One region of the Arthrobacter sp. LjRoot78 genome, then DNA from elsewhere that is predicted to be linked to it. Evidence: riboswitches for the same ligand, from Rfam matches in the RefSeq annotation. Region 1 holds a riboswitch; the other holds the start of a gene.

Region 1 (4,208 bases):
GATGGCCGTGCTGAAAATCCTGTTCCCGAAGAGGCTCATGTCCAGCAGCGGGCTGGGCAACGTCTTTTGGCGCCGGACGAAGGCGCAGCCAATCAGGAGTCCGAAGCCGATGGCCGCGGCTGACGCGGGGCCGAAACCTTCCGTAGCCAATGACTTGATGCCGTAGACCAGCGGAACCATCGTCAGCAGCGAGAGGGCGATGCTGGCACCATCCACCGTTCCGGGCCGGGGATCCCTGGACTCGGGAATGAGGACAGGGCCGAGTGCGAGGATAGGCAGCATGATGGGCACTGCCACCAGCAGGATCGCTCCCCACCAGTAGTGCTCCACGAGCCAGCCGCCGAAGATCGGTCCCAGCGCGGCGCCGCCGGAGAACCCTGCCGCCCAGATGGCGATCGCCAGCCGGCGCCGGTTGGCGTCCGGAAAGATGTTGCGGATCAGGGACAAGGTGGAAGGCATAAGCATCGCCCCGAAAAATCCCAGGGCCGCGCGGCCGGCGATCAACCATTCCGCGCTGGGGGCGAACGCAGTGGCAGCGGACACCGCGGCAAAGCCGGTGCTGCCGATCAGCAGGAGCCGGCGGCGGCCGATCCTGTCACCGAAACTCCCCATGGCAACCAGGAGGCCGGCCAGGACTAGCGGGTAGGCATCAACAATCCACAGCAGCTGAACGCCGGTGGGCTCGAGGCTGCGGGCGATGGCGGGCAACGCGAAGGTCAGCGCAGTGTTGTCCACTGCCACCAGCAATACCGGGAACATCAGTAGCGCCAGGGCCAGCCAGTCGCGCCCCGGCTTCGGGGCGGGTGTCCGGCTGCCGGCAGCGGCAGGGGGCCGGGCCGGACGCGCTGTAAGGTGCCGGGTTGCCGGCGTCGAGGTTGAAGGTGAGTTTCCCATGGCAGTAACTGTACCGTCCGGACGGTATAGTTAAGAAATGAGCCCGGGTCACCGGGCATGATAGGAACCATGGCCAGAAAACCCGTCGCACGCGAAGCCGTGCTCGACGCCTTTGAATCCCTCCTGATCGAGGTGGGCGAGCGTGCCGCCACGCTGGATGCCGTCGCCAGGCGGGCCGGCGTTTCCAAGGGGGGACTGCTGTACCACTTCCCGAACAAGGAGGCCATGATTTCGGCCCTGCTTGAGCGCATGGACGTGCTGGTTGCACTGGATTTGGGCGCCATGGCGAAGGCTCCGGAGGGAGCGGCGGTCTACTTCATCAGGTCCTCGCTCTGGGCTGATACTCCGCTGGACCGGGTCTTTGTGGCTGCCACGCGGCTCGCCGAAGTGGCGCACAAGGAAACGCTGCACCGTTTTGCGGCTGTCCAGGGGAGCTGGCTGGAGCTGCTGGCCGGGGACGTCGGCCCGGCCATGGCCAAGGCCGTGCTGTACATGGGTGACGGCCTCTATTTCAACGCCATGCTGGCCAGCGGTCCCGGTGCCGCCCCGCCCGAAATGAGCGGCGACGTCGACAGCCTGCTGGCCGCCGTCGAGCGGCTCCGGGGCTGACTGCAACGGTGTCCGCGGTCCGCCGCCCGGCAGAGTCGCAACCGGAGCCGTAACGCGGCGTCGGGCTGGGTGGCGGAGTTTGCAGACTGGACTTGCACGTAGGACAATTGCAGCTGTGACTGTTGTCACCGCTAACTAAATATGCCTTTGATCTGCGGCGGGAGAGTTCTGCAAGTAGGTACAAGCAGGCGCCGTAGGAGCAAATCCTCCCCAGGAATCTCTCAGGCCCATGTACCGCCGCGGCAAGGCAACTCTGGAAAGCAGCAGGCTGTCCGTTTGTGACCCAACCCAGTTGGAGCAACAACGCCGGACACGCCCTGCTCACCGACGGTGCAAGCGGAGCTGTGCGAAAGTACGGCAACGCGGAAACTCTCAGGTCCAATACAGAGCGGGGAGGAACCCGGACCACTGCGGCGTACCCTGCGCCGCCATTAGTAATGGAGTTCCTTCGTGACGGTTAGTTCAGCCTCCACCACCTTCGTCGATCGGCACATTGGCGCCCGCCGCCAGGCCGACATCGACACCATGCTCAAGTCTGTCGGCTACGACACCGTCGACTCACTGGTAGACACCGCGGTTCCCAACGACATCCGCCAGGACGTCGCCCTCCGCCTTCAGGACGCCCTCAGTGAGGTTGAAGTCCTCGGCGAGCTGCGCAAGCTGGCTGCCAAGAACAAGACGGCCGTGCAGATGATCGGCCAGGGCTACTACGACACCGTGACCCCGCCGGTGATCCGCCGCAACGTCCTGGAATCCCCGGCCTGGTACACCGCCTACACTCCGTACCAGCCGGAAATCTCCCAGGGCCGCCTCGAGGCGCTCCTGAACTTCCAGACCATGGTTCAGGACCTCGTGGGACTGCCCATCGCGAACGCCTCCCTGCTGGACGAAGCCACCGCTGTTGCCGAAGCCGTGCTGATGATGCGCCGCGCCAACAAGAACAAGACCGCCCACGACGGCAAGACCGTCCTCGACGCCGATGTCCTGCCCCAGACCATCGCCATCGTCAAGGGCCGCGCCGAGGCACTCGGCTTCGAGGTTGAGGTTGCGGACCTGTCCCAGGGCCTGCCCGACGGCGATATCAACGGCATCGTGCTGCAGCAGCCGGGCGTTTCCGGCCGGGTGTTCGACCACTCCGCCGTCATCGCAGCCGCCAAGCAACGCGGCGCCCTGGTCACCGTTGCGGCCGACCTGCTCTCGCTGACGCTGATCACGCCTCCGGGCGAGCAGGGCGCGGACATCGCCGTCGGCTCCACGCAGCGACTCGGCGTCCCGCTGTTCTTTGGTGGCCCGCACGCTGCCTACATGGCGGTCCAAAAGGGCCTCGAACGCTCCATGCCCGGCCGCCTGGTGGGCGTGTCCAAGGACAACGCCGGCACCCCGGCATACCGCCTGGCCCTGCAGACCCGCGAGCAGCACATCCGCCGCGAAAAGGCCACGTCCAATATCTGCACCGCGCAGGCACTGCTGGCCATCGTCTCCTCGATGTACGCCGTCTACCACGGCCCCGACGGCCTGAAAGCCATCGCCGAGGCAGTCCACAACAGCGCCCGCACCCTGGCAGCGTCCCTGCAGGGTGCCGGCCTCGAGGTGCTGCACGGCAGCTTCTTCGACACCGTCACCGTCCGCGTTCCGGGCAAGGCCGTTGAAATCGTTGCCGCGGCGGAGGCCAAGGGCATCAACCTGCGCGGCATCGACGCCGACACGGTGGGCATCTCTACTGACGAAACCACGACGCCGGAAATCGTCGCCGCTGTTGCCGCCGTCTTCGGCGCCGAGGTTGCCGGCACCGACGCCGACGCAGGCTTCGCCCTCGAGGCCGCCGTCGAACGTTCCTCGGACTACCTGCAGCACCCGGTCTTCAACACCCACCGCTCCGAAACCCAGCTGCTGCGCTACATCCGCAAGCTTTCGGACCGCGACCTCGCACTGGACCGCACCATGATCCCGCTGGGTTCCTGCACCATGAAGCTGAACGCCACCGCCGAGATGGAAGCCATTTCCTGGCCGGAGTTCGCCTCCATCCACCCGTTCGCCCCGGATTCCCAGACCGAGGGCTGGCGTGAACTGATCGAGGGCCTGGAAGCGGACCTCGCCGAGATCACCGGCTACGACCAGGTCTCCATTCAGCCGAACGCCGGCTCGCAGGGCGAACTCGCGGGCCTGCTCGCGATCCGCGGGTACCACCTGTCACGGGGCGATGACCAGCGCAACGTCTGCCTGATCCCGGCGTCGGCGCACGGCACCAACGCCGCCTCGGCCGTACTGGCCGGCATGAAGGTTGTTGTCGTGGCCACCGCTGCAGACGGCACGATCGACCACGCCGACTTCCAGGCGAAGATCGAAACCCACAAGGACGTCCTGTCCGCGATCATGATCACCTACCCGTCCACCCACGGCGTATACGACGCCGACGTGCGCGAAATCTGTGACACGGTGCACGCGGCCGGCGGCCAGGTCTACGTTGACGGCGCCAACCTGAACGCGCTGGTGGGCCTTGCCCAGCCCGGCAAGTTCGGCGGCGACGTCTCCCACCTGAACCTGCACAAGACCTTCTGCATCCCGCACGGCGGCGGCGGCCCCGGCGTAGGCCCGGTGGCAGCCAAGGCACACCTGGCGCCGTTCATGCCGGGCGATGCCAACAAGGCCGCACACGAAGCCGGCCACGGAGTTGCGATCTCCGCTTCGCGCTTCGGCTCTGCCGG
Region 2 (4,208 bases), 750 kb from region 1:
GAGTGCTAGCCTATCTGGGCCGGAACTGACACGACCGGGGGCGGCGGCGGGTCCGCCGTCCCGGTTCCGTTCAGCGGAAGCAGCCCGCCGGCATCGTACTTTCGCAGCCGCACTGAAAGGAGCCGGGACGTGGAGCAGCTTGACGCCCTGGACCGGCAGATCGTGGCCGCGCTGGTCCGGAACGGGCGTGCTCCCTGGCGCCTGATCGCCGACGTCCTGGGGCAGCAGGAACGCACCGTGGCACGCCGCGGAAACAAGCTCCTCGAGTCCGGGGTGGTGCGCACAAACTCGTTTATCAACCCGTCGTCGGTCAGTTCGCGGTCGGCCTTCCTGCTGCGCGTGACGGCGGCACCGCGCAATCTTCGCGGGGTCTGCACGTGGCTGGCGGAGCAGGAAGAGTCGTCGTGGGTCACGGCACTGTCCGGCACGAACGAGGCCGTGGCAGAGCTGTTCCTTTCCCCGGACGAACTTGGCGGGCTTCTCTACCGGCGCTTGTCCGGGGTGGACGGTGTGCAGTCCTTCTCCATGACACCCCTCCTGGAGTATTTCCGTACCCCCAGCGGCTGGACCCCGGACGTACTGGACAAAAAACAGTACGCCGCGCTCCACCGCGACGAGGACGGCCGGCTGGCCGGAATCCGCACCGGCCAGCCCGGTGAGGCACTTGATGAAACGAACCGTGCGCTGGCAGAGCTCCTCCATCGCAACGGCCGGGCCACCGTGGATGAGCTGGCCACCGAATTGTCGGTCTCCAAGGCAACCGTCAGCCGCCGCCTTGAAGCCATGACCAACTCCGGTGCCCTGTTCATCAGGGCTGTGGTGGATCCCGCAGTGCTCGGATTCCCTGTGGAGTCCCTCATCACCGTGACCCGTTCCGGTAAGGCGGCCGAGTCGCCGGGGAAGCACCTGGCCGGCCTTCCGGTGACCCGCTGGGCCGCCGCCTCCGGCGAGGACGTGCTGGCCCAGGTGGCTCTGCCCGGTCTGGACGAACTGCGGCTGCTGCTCGACGATCTCCGGCAGATGGAGACGGTGACGTCCGTCCGGTCCTCCGTCTATGCCGAGATCTTCAAACGCAGCACCGTGATGTACCGGGACGGTATTCCGGAGCGGCCGGCACGGGAAGTGTGACCGTGTGAAGTGGCTCTGTTGCGTGGCATCGCGGCAACGGAGTAAAGTGTGAGCCGTGTCACCGACAAGTGACACATGCTTTTGATCTGCGGCGGGAGAGTCCTGCCGGTACGTTCAGCAGGCGCCGTAGGAGCAAATCCTCCCCAGGAATCTCTCAGGCCCACGTACCGCCGCGGCGAGGCAACTCTGGAAAGTAGTCCGGTCCCCGGGCTCACCGACGGTGCAAGCGGCACGCTGTAACAGCAGGGTCCGCGGAAACTCTCAGGTCAAATACAGAGCGGGGAGGAACCCGAATCATCGTGGCGCCCTGCGCCACCTGAATTATGGAGTTCCTCGTGACGATTCAGCCGTCCTCATCCACGTTTGCAGGCCGCCATCCTGGTCCGCGCCGCCGTGCCCTGCCGCGCGTGAGCTACTAGGGAGCGCCGGCCATGGCTGTTGGTGTCTTTGATCTTTTTTCCATCGGGATTGGGCCGTCGAGTTCGCATACGGTGGGTCCGATGCGTGCTGCGGCGGTGTTCGCGGAGGAGTTGCGGGCGTCCGGTGACCTTGAGAGGGTGGCGGGGTTGCGGGTGGATCTGTATGGGTCGCTCGCGGCGACTGGTCACGGTCATGGGACGATGACGGCGATCCTGCTGGGGTTGGAGGGTTTTCATCCGGAGAAGATCCTGCCGGCGGAGGTGGAGGAGCGGCTGGCGGCGATCGCGGAGTCCGGGAAGCTGCAGCTGGCCGGGTCGGTGCAGCTCCCGTATGGGGTGAAGGACATGGTGTTGCGGCCGTTGACGGTCCTGCCGCGGCACACGAACGGGATGACGTTTACGGTCTCGGACGGCGCCGGTGAGGTGCTGCATGCGGCGACGTTTTTCTCGGTGGGCGGCGGTTTCATTGTCCGTGAGGGCGGGGAGGACGCGGCGCAGCAGGAGCTGGAGGAGTCCAGGAAGGAACTGCCGTTGCCGTTCCGTACTGCGGCGGAGCTGCTGGGCCGGTGCCAGTCCAAGGGCCTGTCGATCGGGGAGATCATGTTCGTGAACGAACGCGCGTCCCGGTCGGAGGAGGAGATCCGGGCGGGCCTGCTGCACATCTATGCGGTGATGGAGGAGTGCGTGGCGGTGTCCTTGAAGCGTGAGGGGCTGCTGCCGGGCGGGTTGAAGGTCCGCCGCCGGGCCCCGGACTGGCATGAGCGGTTGCTGAAGGAGACCCGGGATCATGATCCGGAGTACCGGGATCCGAAGTACTGGCAGGAGTGGGTGAACCTGATCGCGCTGGCGGTGAATGAGGAGAACGCCTCGGGCGGGAGGGTGGTGACGGCGCCGACGAACGGGGCGGCCGGGATCATCCCGGCGGTGCTGTATTACGCGCTGCATTTCGCGCCGGGCATGGATCGGGCCACGCAGGCGGACCGGGATGATGTGGTGGTGAAGTTCCTGCTGGCCGCGGCCGCGGTCGGGGTGCTGTACAAGGAGCAGGCCTCGATTTCCGGTGCGGAGGTGGGCTGCCAGGGCGAGGTGGGCTCGGCGTCCTCGATGGCCGCTGCGGGCCTGGCGGAGGTGATGGGCGGCACTCCGGCGCAGGTGGAGAACGCGGCGGAGATCGCGATGGAGCACAACCTGGGGCTGACGTGTGATCCGATCGGCGGTTTGGTGCAGATCCCGTGCATTGAGCGGAACGCGATCGCGGCCGCGAAGGCGATCAACGCCGCGAAGATGGCGCTCTGGGGCGACGGGACGCACCGGGTGTCCCTGGACGAGGTGATCGTGACCATGCGCGAGACCGGCAAGGACATGTCCTCCAAATACAAGGAAACCGCGATGGGCGGCCTCGCCGTCAACGTCGTCGAATGCTGACGCTGAATGCTGAAGCCGAATGCTGAAGGAAAGAGAACAATGACACTGGCACCAGAAGGCCGGAAGATGCTGCGTATCGAGCAGCGCAACGCGGCCACCCCGGTGGAGCGTAAGCCGGAGTGGATCAAGGCCAAGGTCCAGATGGGCCCGGAGTTCGTCCAGCTCAAGAACCTGGTGAAGAAGGAAGGCCTGCACACCGTGTGTGAGGAGGCCGGCTGCCCGAACATCTTCGAGTGCTGGGAAGACAAGGAAGCCACGTTCCTGATCGGCGGTTCAGAGTGCACCCGGCGCTGTGATTTCTGCCAGATCGACACCGGCAAGCCCTCCCCGGTGGACATGTTCGAACCCACCAAGGTGGCCCGCTCGGTCCAGGCCATGGCGCTGCGCTACGCCACGGTGACCGGGGTGGCCAGGGACGACCTCGCCGACGAGGGCGTCTGGCTCTACGCCGAAACGGTCCGCAAGATCCACGAACTGAACCCGGGCACCGGCGTCGAACTGCTGATCCCGGACTTCTCCGGCAAACCCGAGCACATCGCGGCGATCTGCGACTCCAAACCGGAGGTCTTCGCGCACAACGTCGAGACCGTGCCGCGGATCTTCAAGCGCATCCGCCCCGCGTTCCGCTACGACCGGTCCCTGGATGTCATCACCCAGGGCCGGAACCTGGGCATGGTCACCAAGTCCAACCTGATCCTGGGCATGGGCGAGACCCGCGAGGAAATCTCCGAGGCCCTGCGGGACCTGCACGAGGCCGGCTGTGACCTGATCACCATCACCCAGTACCTGCGCCCGTCCGAACGCCACCTGCCGGTGGACCGCTGGGTCAAGCCGCAGGAATTCGTCGACCTCGCCACCGAGGCCGAGGAGATCGGCTTCCTCGGCGTCATGTCCGGCCCGCTGGTCCGTTCCTCGTACCGTGCCGGCCGGCTCTGGGCCACCGCAATGCGCAAGAAAGGCTGGGAAATCCCGGCCGAACTCGCGCACATCGAGTCCTCCGGCCGCACCCGCCAAGAAGCCAGCTCCCTCATCGCGGCACACCACTAGGACCACCGTGATATTCAGACGTGACATTGAGAGAGGACCGATGATGTTCCCTACCAGGATCGAGATCATCCCGTCAGAGGGAATCGTTGATCGGGTCAGCGCCCACGTGCCTTTGACCACAACGCTTACCGTGACGTGCCTGCCGCACCACGGCATCGAACGGACCATGCGCACCGCTTTGCAGCTGAG

Evidence for each region. Region 1 has a riboswitch for glycine ahead of gcvP (aminomethyl-transferring glycine dehydrogenase). Riboswitches for the same ligand answer to the same signal wherever they lie in the genome.
Region 2: another riboswitch for glycine. It lies ahead of ACSQ1X_RS00425 (L-serine ammonia-lyase); the one in region 1 lies ahead of gcvP (aminomethyl-transferring glycine dehydrogenase).

The regions. Positions count from the first base shown of each region.
Region 1 is NZ_CAXUTG020000001.1:828,346-832,553, forward strand. It holds gene ACSQ1X_RS03950 (MFS transporter) at 1-894, opposite strand, end outside; gene ACSQ1X_RS03955 (TetR/AcrR family transcriptional regulator) at 964-1,503, shown strand; glycine riboswitch at 1,652-1,750, shown strand; gene gcvP (aminomethyl-transferring glycine dehydrogenase) at 1,954-4,208, shown strand, end outside.
Region 2 is NZ_CAXUTG020000001.1:80,768-84,975, forward strand. It holds gene ACSQ1X_RS00415 (amidohydrolase) at 1-29, shown strand, start outside; gene ACSQ1X_RS00420 (Lrp/AsnC family transcriptional regulator) at 130-1,128, shown strand; glycine riboswitch at 1,211-1,308, shown strand; gene ACSQ1X_RS00425 (L-serine ammonia-lyase) at 1,560-2,972, shown strand; gene lipA (lipoyl synthase) at 3,012-4,019, shown strand; gene ACSQ1X_RS00435 (methylenetetrahydrofolate reductase) at 4,060-4,208, shown strand, end outside.